Prochlorococcus marinus XMU1411: one gene and its partner. The protein of the gene in region 1 interacts with the protein of each later gene in a pairwise test. Links are inferred from orthologs where the notes say so. Each region holds a gene or a part of one and is shown in the gene's direction. Other genes may lie near its edges.

Region 1 (5,350 bases):
TCAAGCTTTTCTAAATAATCTAGATCATTTTCAATTTCGCGATTTGATATATCTTTAATTTGTTTGGTTAGCTTATCTTCTTCTTTCATTAAAAAAGATAATTCCACCATTTCTTCACGTAAATTGTTCCAATTTTCCAAAAGAACGTTCAATTTTGCCTCTGATTGTTGTCTATTATTCAATAGTTTTTCTTGAGCTTCGCTATTTTCTCCTTGCAAATTATTCAATTTTTCATCAATAGTATTAAGTTTCTTTTCTTGTTGGAGAATCATTTGAGGCATATTATTAGACTCGATTTTTAACTGTGCAGCTGCTTCATCAATTAAATCTATTGCACTATCCGGGAGACATTTATCGCTGATGTATCTATCGGCTAATTTAGCAGAATAGTTTACAGCCTCTTCAGAAATTTTTATGCCATGATGTAATTCATATTTCTTTTTGATCCCTTGTAATATTTTTGCGCTTAATTCTACTGAAGGTTCATTAACAGCTATCTTTTGAAAGCAATTATTTAATGCCTGATCTTTTTCAATAGTTTCACGAAATTTCTCAGGTGTTGTTGTACCTATACATCTAAGTTCTCCTTCAGCTAGTAAAGGTTTTAAGATATTACTGATGTCGGTAGAAGATCTGTTAGAACTTAATATTGAGTGAATTTCATCAATAAATAGAATCATTCCTTGGTTTGGATTATTTAGTTCTTGCATTATTAAGCTTAGTCTTTCCTCTAGTTGACCTCTAAATTTGGTCCCAGAAACTAATGCACCTAAATCAAGTGAAATAATTTTTAAGTCCTTTAAAGTATCAGGAACTTTTTTGTCTACAATTAATTGAGCAAGTAATTTTGCAATTGAGGTTTTACCAACTCCAGGATTGCCAATAAGTATAGGGTTATTTTTGTTTCTTCTGCAGAGTACCCTCATTAAATTATTGATCTCATTTTCTCTTCCTAAAACGGGATCCAGTAAGCCTTTTTTAGCTGATTCTGTTAAATCTTTTCCATAAATTGAAAGAGCATTTTCATCTTTTCCAATTTGTTTTTTGGTTTCAATTTGAAGTTCACTTTTCGGTAATGGAACAATAGCTTTTTTCAATTTTTCTTCTTTAACTGAAGTTTCTTTCTCTGATTCAAAATTAGATTGATTATTTATTTCAATTACATTCCCATAATTAAATGAATCTTTTGATTGATTAATATTTGGGTAAAACTTTAATTCTTCCTCTAATTTTTCCATTGAAAGGTTTGCTTCCTCAAAAACATAATTTCCAATTCTTAAATCTCTTCCAAGAGCAATTAGTAAATGAGGGATTTCTATTAATCTCGATCCCCATTGAGTTTTTATCTGATTCGCGTTATCTAATAAAATTTCTAAATCTTCTCCGATAGTAAAAATATCTGACTCATTTATTGGTGTATCTTCTAAAAAATTTTCTGTTATGTCTAAAACTGTATCTTGGTCGATTGATAATTTTTCAATGAAAGCAAAGAATTCACTTGATGAGAACAATGTATGAATTATGTGTTCAATATTAAATTCGCTATGATCCCATTTTTTTGCGGTTTCTTCCCCTAATAAGAGAAGGTTCCAACTGATATCGCTAAATAGTTCAGGACTGGATGTAAGGGTTTCTCTCATAAACTATAAAACTACAGTTGATTATTAATTAATATTTTAAATAGGATCTGCATTAATAATCATCCAATAATTTTCAAATTGTAAGATGAATTCCAAAAATATTTTTATGAGAGGGGTTGCAGGGACTTTGGAATTAATAAAAGTGTTAACTAATATCTAAACTGTTATGAAACAAAAAATTATAATTGTTTAACATATATATTTCAGATATTAGCCAAATAGTTCAGCTATTAATAGGATTTAAATAGTAATAATTAAATTGTGAAAGAAACTATTGATTTTCTTATTGATACTGTTGAAGCAAGGCAAGTCCTTGATTCAAGAGGTAATCCAACTGTAGAAGCAGAAGTATTTTTGGAATGTGGTGCAAGTGGTAGAGCAATTGTTCCCAGCGGAGCTAGCACTGGTGCTCATGAGGCACATGAATTAAGAGATGGTGGTTCGAAATATATGGGGAAAGGCGTTTTGAATGCTGTTAATAAAATTCATGAAACAATATCGCCGGCTTTATGTGGTTTGTCATCTTTAGATCAAACTGCAGTAGATAAATTAATGATTGAAATTGATGGCACTCCTAATAAGTCTAACCTTGGAGCAAATTCAATCCTAGCAGTAAGTCTCGCAACTGCTAGAGCATCAGCAAATGCTTTAGACATTCCCCTATATAGATATCTTGGAGATCCATTATCCAATCTTCTTCCAGTCCCATTAATGAATGTAATAAATGGTGGTGCTCATGCACCAAATAGTCTTGATTTTCAGGAATTTATGCTTGTCCCACATGGAGTTAATAATTTCAGTGAATCATTAAGAATGGGTACTGAAATTTTTCACTCATTAAAATCATTACTTGATCAAAAAGGTCTATCTACTGCTGTAGGCGATGAGGGTGGATTTGCCCCGAATTTGTCATCAAGCGAAGAGGCAGGGGACTTATTATTAGAAGCAATTCAAAAAGCCGGGTTTAAGCCTGGTGAGCAGGTATCTTTAGCTTTAGATGCTGCTAGTACTGAATTTTATAGTGATGGTACTTATAAATATGAAGGGAAAAGTTTAAATAGTTCTGAAATGATTTCATATCTTTCAAGACTAGTTTCTAATTATCCAATAGTTTCAATAGAGGACGGTTTGGCTGAGGATGATTGGGAGGGTTGGTCAGAATTAAACAAAGAATTAGGAAATAAAGTTCAGCTTGTAGGTGATGATTTATTCGTTACTAATACAGAAAGGTTAAGGAAAGGGATTATGGAAAAATCTGCTAATTCAATCCTAATAAAGGTAAATCAAATTGGAACATTAACTGAAACTTTGGAAGCTATTGAGTTAGCTAAAATGTCTGGTTTCACAAGTGTTATTAGTCATAGAAGTGGTGAGACTGAAGATACAACAATTGCAGATTTATCAGTCGCCACAAGATCCGGTCAGATCAAGACTGGCTCTTTGAGTAGAAGTGAAAGGATTGCGAAATATAATAGGCTTTTAAAAATTGAGGAGGAATTGGGAAATCAAGCAAGATTCGCTGGGGCTTTAGGTTTAGGTCCCAAAAATATATAGTTTTTTATCGCTTAAGTTTTTCTAATCTTGAGCCTTTCCTCATACTTAATTGGCATTTTATCCAATCAATACTTATTGGTAGTGCAAAGAAAAGTGGCAACAATGCAAAATTATTTTGTTTATTGGTAACAAGTAAAGCAGATGCAATTGATAAGCTGCCTATAAGAATTGAATGGCCTAAGGTTTTTTGAGCAGTAAACATTTTTTTGAATTGCCTATCAGACTCTCCCATTCTTATTTGTAATTGTAAATCGCCCTGCTCTAATCTTTCTAAACTTTCATCTATTCTTTTGGGAATTCCAACAGCTTTAGATCCTAGTTCACCTACTTGCCTTCCAAATTGGTTAATTAAATCGTTGGGAGTTTGATTATTTGAAGTCATAAGTTCTATTAAATAGGGCTTGGTAACTGATACAAGGTTAAACCCTGGATCAAGCATTCTACCAACTCCTTCAAAAGTTGATAAAGCTCTCATCACAAAGATTAAATCTACTGGTAGTTGAAATGGTGTTTCATAAACAAGTTCGTATAAATCTCCAGATAATTTTTCAATAATATTTGGACTAAATGGTGGAGTTAAAGCTTCTTTAAGCATCAGTCTGACTAATCTTCTGACCGGTCCTACTTCAATATCTTTTGAAATTAGCCCAGCTTGTTGTAATTGACTAACAAGTGATGAGGCATCTCTTAATGCAGCAGCCTTAACCATCCCCCCTAATCTTGTTTGAAGATTATTTGAGATATTGCCCATCATTCCAAAATCATAAAAAATCAATTTACCTTCCCTTGAAACTGCTAGATTCCCTGGATGAGGATCTGCATGAAAAAAACCGTAATTTACTAATTGTTTTAAATAGCTTATGGCACCTATTTCTGCAGTTTTAGATAAATCAATTTCTTGTGATTGTAATTTTTCTAAATCGCTTATTTTTGTTCCTTCCAGATAACTTAAACAAAGGACTTTTTCACTGCTCATATCCCAAATTACTTCAGGAACTTCAATATTTTCATCATCAAGAAATTGCTGTCTAAATCTTGCTGCATATTGTGCTTCACAATTAAAATCAAGCTCCTTCATGAGAACTTTCCTACACTCCTTGGCAATCTCAACCCAGTTTCTACCTCGACTCCAATTCTTATTTTTCTGCAACAATCCTGCAATTTGCTGCATTATGCCCAAATCAATAATAAATAATTCTTTTAAATTGGGTCTTTGAACTTTAAATACTACTTTCTTACCATCTTTTAAAGTCGCCCTATGAACCTGGGCTAGTGATGCTGATCCAACCGGATCACCTTTTATTTGATCTATTTCATTAAACTTAGACCCTAGTTCTTTTCTTATAGTTTCTTCAACTTGCACAAATGAAAAATTAGGAACTTGATCCTGCAATTTAGATAATTCCTGTATCCATGTATTAGGAATTAAGTCAGGTCTCGCTGATAATAATTGTCCAATTTTAATAAATGCTGAACCAAGCTTTATTAATTGATTAGTAAAACGCCTAGCTCTTTTAACTTGGACCCTACTTATTTCATTCTTCTTAGTTTGGAAAATTGTAAATCTAATATTATCTATCCACAAATTTATTAAAAGTGAAATCAGAGTTATCCAAATAAGAAAGGCCCTCTTCAATTTTTTTAAACGATAATGAAGAATGTGAAAACTCATTTAATTTGATTATTTATTTTTAGTTTTATTAAAGAGATCAATTTGTTTATTGATACCTTCAATTTCATCCAAAGCTTTTTTTATTTTGGAATCTTGATAAGTATTTGCAGACTCATTTTCTTGAATATTTTCGGCTTTTTTCATTCTTGAGGCTTCGTCGATTATTGATTCTTTCAAACTATCAAATTCTTTTTTGAGAATTTCTGGAGCGTCTTGAGCAATATTTGTTGCCTCTTCAATTTTGTCAACCAATATCTCGTTTAATTTTTCGGTTACTTTCTTAATAGCAGCTTTTAAAAGGTAATCAGAGTTGGTCATGAAAAATATATGTTCTACAGCAATTAATTCTGCTATATGAACTAATAATAGATCAATACAGAACATTTCACGTAACTGATAATTTTGATAATTAATTTTTTATGTTTTTCCTATGTAAGTTTGTTTCTATATTATGCTTTTTTCTCTTTTTTCTTTTAACTTATAT
Region 2 (4,186 bases), on another replicon or contig:
CCCTTTCAAATTTAACTCCGTCAAATAATAATCCATCAGTTATTCCACTTCCAGCGAAAACAACATTTTCTCCCGATGCCAATTCATTTGCTTCATAGATTTTATCTATATCTGTTATGCCCATTTCATTAAGACGTTTTATATTTCCTTCTTTTGTGTAATCAGCCCATTCAGAAGTTTGAGCGATTGCCGGATCATAAACTAGTTGTCCTTGAAAGTGTCCGCCGAGAGCTCTCATTGCAGCAGCTGAAATAACACCCTCTGGAGCTGCACCTATACCCATCAAGCAATGTGTTCCAGTTCCTGCAAAACCGCATGCAATGGCAGCTTGAACATCACCATCAGAAATCGGTTGTACTTTTGCACCACATCCTCGAATCTCTTTAATTAAATCTTTATGTCTAGTTCTATCCATTACAACTACAGTAAGCTCATTAATAGAAAGGCCCAAGCAATCACTTAGTATCTTCAAGTTTTCAGTAGCTGAATTTCTAATATCTACTTTACCTTTGGCCGCAGGAGGCGCTGCTAATTTGTTCATGTAAAAATCAGGCGCATTGAAAAGACCACCTGTATCAGAGGCAGCTAAAACCGCCATAGAACCTCTTTGATTATTTGCACAAAGATTTGTTCCTTCACAAGGATCTACTGCAAAGTCAACCCCTGGGCCATTTCCACTGCCAACCTCTTCACCTATATAAAGCATAGGTGCTTCATCTCTTTCACCTTCTCCAATAACAATTTTCCCTTTCATTTCAATTTTGCCCATTCGCAATCTCATTGCTTCTACAGCTGCAGCATCAGCTTCATCTTTTTGACCAAGTCCTGTTAGTTTTGCTGAGGCAATAGCAGCTTGCTCGACAACTTCGAGAATTTCTTGAATTAAAGTTTGATTCACAATTAAATTTTGAGGATTTTCTTAAAGGTTTTGAGTATGATCTCATAAAAAATGTCATTTTTTATAAGAATTATTATGCTAGTAAGCTTTTTTTAACTCTTTACAGGTGATACTTTATCAGGCCGTGACTTGAAATTAGGAATAAACAACTAAATATAGTATCTTTATTAAATATTTTAAAAATTAAATGACTGAGTCAAATCAAACAATTTTAGCTGGGGTTAATAGACCAATTCAAATAATTCCTTCAGTTTTACCAGCAGATTGGGCAAATATGGGGGCATGTGTGAAAGAGCTCGAGGAAGCTGGGGTAGATAGAATTCAATTTGATGTAATGGATGGGAATTTCGTGCCAAATCTTACATTTGGTCCTGAAATGATTGCGGCGTGCAGGAAATATTGCAATGTCCCTTTTGAAACTCAATTAATGGTTAGTCAATACAACTGCGAAACAATGCTTGAATCTTATGTAAACGCTACAAAGGGAACGAATGGTGAACCAGGAGTAGTAATAGCTCATGCCGAAGCAAATATTCATTTGCATAGAGTTCTCGGAAGGATAAGAGACCTGGGAGGATCTCCTTCTGTTGCATTAAACCCTCATACTCCTTTTGAAATGATTAAAAACATAATGGATATGGTTGATCATGTTTTAGTTATGACAGTTAATCCAGGCTTTGGTGGACAAGCTTATATACCAACAATGCTTAATAAAATCAGAGAAATAAGAAACTTTGTTATCGAAAAAAACTTAAATGTTGACATTGAAGTTGATGGGGGAATAAAAGCAAATTGGACTATTTCACAATGTGCAGATGCTGGAGCTAATTGTTTTATTGCAGGTAGTGGAATGTTTGCTTACCCAACATTAAAAGAAGGATGTGATGACTTGAGAAAAGTTGCACTAGAAGCTCAAAAGGGGAATGTTCTTTCTGAACCTCAATAAATATTCTGGGAGATTAACAAATCATCCAAATATCCAGCCATAACTATGTAACCCTATTCCTAAGAAATTAACTCCTAAATAACATACTAAAACTACTAAAAAGCCTGTAGTTGCTAATAATGCTGGCCTTCTTCCTTGCCAACCTTTACTTATTCTCATATGCAGATAAGCGGCATAAAATAACCATGAGATAAATGCCCATGTTTCTTTTGGATCCCAACTCCACCATGTGCCCCAAGCCTCATTAGCCCAAACCGCACCTGAAATCAAACCAAGAGTCAAAAGAACAAAACCTATTAATATTGAGCGATAACTTAATGTATCTAATTCTTCGGAATTAGAAAATTCAATAGGATCAACCAAATCATTTAAAGGGTAGTTGTTAGAAATTTTGAATCCTCCAATACCTGTAGAACTACTTCTGATTTGGAGCGGTTTGTTTTTATTAATGAACAAAACAGAAGCTGAAAGTAAAGAACCCATTATCAATGCCGCATAACTAAGCATTACGACACTTACATGCATTACTAACCAACTAGATCTTAAGGCAGGAACTAAGTTGGATGATAATTTCAAATCCTCAGGCAAAACAAAACAAGCAAAAGAAACGGACAGCAACTCAATGGGTATTGCGATTGAGGGTATTATTGGAGATTTGTATTCCCTCTCAATTAATAATTGTCCCATTGTGATCCCCCAAGTAAGGAAATATAAAGATTCATACAAATTGCTAATTGGGAAATGTCCCGAAATTGTCCATCTAAAAAGTAACTGTAATGTTATGAATAAATTAACTAGGATAGTGAGTAGTCTTACAGTATAGGAAGACTTTTTTTTGAAAACTGCACCTAATGATATTGGTAAGTTAACTAATAAAATATAAAAAACTAATAGACCTAACACTGATACCGGGTCATAAATTATATTTTTTAAAAGATTATTTAATATCATTTCTAGAAAACTTAAGCCAGCTTTAATATTCAATTACATCCAAATAATAATTTAAATCATCTTTATATGAGTAAATCTTTAATAATTAAGTTTTAATTTAGTTTAAAAAGGATTCAAAGTTTGAAATCATCTCCCAGATAATACTTCTTGACTATTGGATTATCTGCTAATTCAGTTGATGATCCATAAGATAAGATTTTTCCTTCACTTAATACATATGACTTGTTGGTAATTAGTAGAGTTTCCCTCACATTATGGTCTGTAATAAGAATACCCACCCCATTATTACTTAATTTAAGAATTAGGCTCTTTAAATCATTAACAGCTAGAGGATCAATTCCAGCAAATGGTTCATCTAATAATAAATATTTAGGGCCTTTTCTACCGACTGAAAGTGCTCTGGCTATCTCACATCGCCTTCTTTCTCCTCCCGAAAGTTGATAACCATAATTATCTACAAAATTATTCAAATTAAATTCATTAATTAATTGTTCTCTTCTATTTCTTATTGCCGCTCGACTATAAGATGAATTCTGCAAAGCTAAATCTATATTGTCCTTAACGGTAAGATCTCTGAATATACTCGCCTCTTGAGTTAAATAACCCAATCCAAGCCTTGATCTGATTGGGAGTGGGAGATTAGTTATATTTTTACCATTCATTAAAACTTGACCTTCATCTGGTTTTATATTGCCAACTGCAAGATTAAAAGTGGTAGTTTTCCCAGCGCCATTCGGTCCCATCAAACCTACAACTTCTCCAGGATTTACAATTATGGAAACATCATTTACTATTAATCTTCCCTTAATTGAAAGGGATACATTTTGAATTTTTAAGTTCATCTTCCATTAAAAAGATTAGTTATTTTTTTGAAAAAAAAAGAAAAAAAGAAAAAATAATTAAATTTAATGAGAAAGATATTCATCTTAATCAAATAGGTTTCAAAGAAGGCTTATCGTTTTCATTTAAAGCCTCTTTATATTGTAATTTCCACAATAAATCTTCCAAACATCTGCAGAAAGATTCAAGATCAATACCTAAATTAATCTTGGTTCGAGTTTTTATTCTCCCTAAACCTTCTCCAAGCAAAATAGTAGCACCATTTAAATTACCCTTACTTAAGTGAAACTGTGAAACCGATACTTGTAAAATCCCCTGGATCACTTGTCTCTCGTCACCATCAACACAATTCCATATCTCTTCAAAAGCATCATGAGCCTCATACCATTCATGTTTGTTAAAAAGATTTAAAGCCTTAACAAGGGATTCTTGAAAATTTTTTGTACCTTCTTCATTCATACAATCAAACTACTATTTTTTCTTCTTATTTATTTTTCTCATTCTAATTGAATCAGGTGTTACCTCTAGCATTTCATCTGGGCCGATATATT

The links. The genes of interacting proteins can lie anywhere in the genome.
Region 2: the proteins of eno (region 1) and rpe interact in binary tests that used the Escherichia coli proteins (3 or more experiments, as listed by UniProt). The link is inferred for Prochlorococcus marinus XMU1411 from one-to-one orthologs.

Annotation. Positions count from the first base shown.
Region 1 is NZ_JAAORI010000002.1:130,061-135,410, forward strand. The notes cover bases 1,126-4,047. They hold eno (phosphopyruvate hydratase), read left to right. Parts: upstream 1,126-1,901; coding sequence 1,902-3,194; downstream 3,195-4,047. Other genes in these bases: HA145_RS01125 (ATP-dependent Clp protease ATP-binding subunit), read right to left, coding at 1,126-1,640; HA145_RS01135 (ABC1 kinase family protein), read right to left, coding at 3,199-4,047. Outside these bases: more of HA145_RS01125, read right to left, coding at 1-1,125; more of HA145_RS01135, read right to left, coding at 4,048-4,866; HA145_RS01140 (hypothetical protein), read right to left, coding at 4,876-5,184. UniProt on the Escherichia coli protein: Catalyzes the reversible conversion of 2-phosphoglycerate (2-PG) into phosphoenolpyruvate (PEP). It is essential for the degradation of carbohydrates via glycolysis.
Region 2 is NZ_JAAORI010000003.1:417,406-421,591, reverse strand. The notes cover bases 3-2,964. They hold rpe (ribulose-phosphate 3-epimerase), read left to right. Parts: upstream 3-1,085; coding sequence 1,086-1,844; downstream 1,845-2,964. Other genes in these bases: lptB (LPS export ABC transporter ATP-binding protein), read right to left, coding at 2,909-2,964; ccsB (c-type cytochrome biogenesis protein CcsB), read right to left, coding at 1,866-2,795; glpX (class II fructose-bisphosphatase), read right to left, coding at 3-898. In the rest of the region: more of glpX, read right to left, coding at 1-2; more of lptB, read right to left, coding at 2,965-3,637; HA145_RS04060 (DUF309 domain-containing protein), read right to left, coding at 3,726-4,094; translational GTPase TypA, read right to left, coding at 4,107-4,186. UniProt on the Escherichia coli protein: Catalyzes the reversible epimerization of D-ribulose 5-phosphate to D-xylulose 5-phosphate.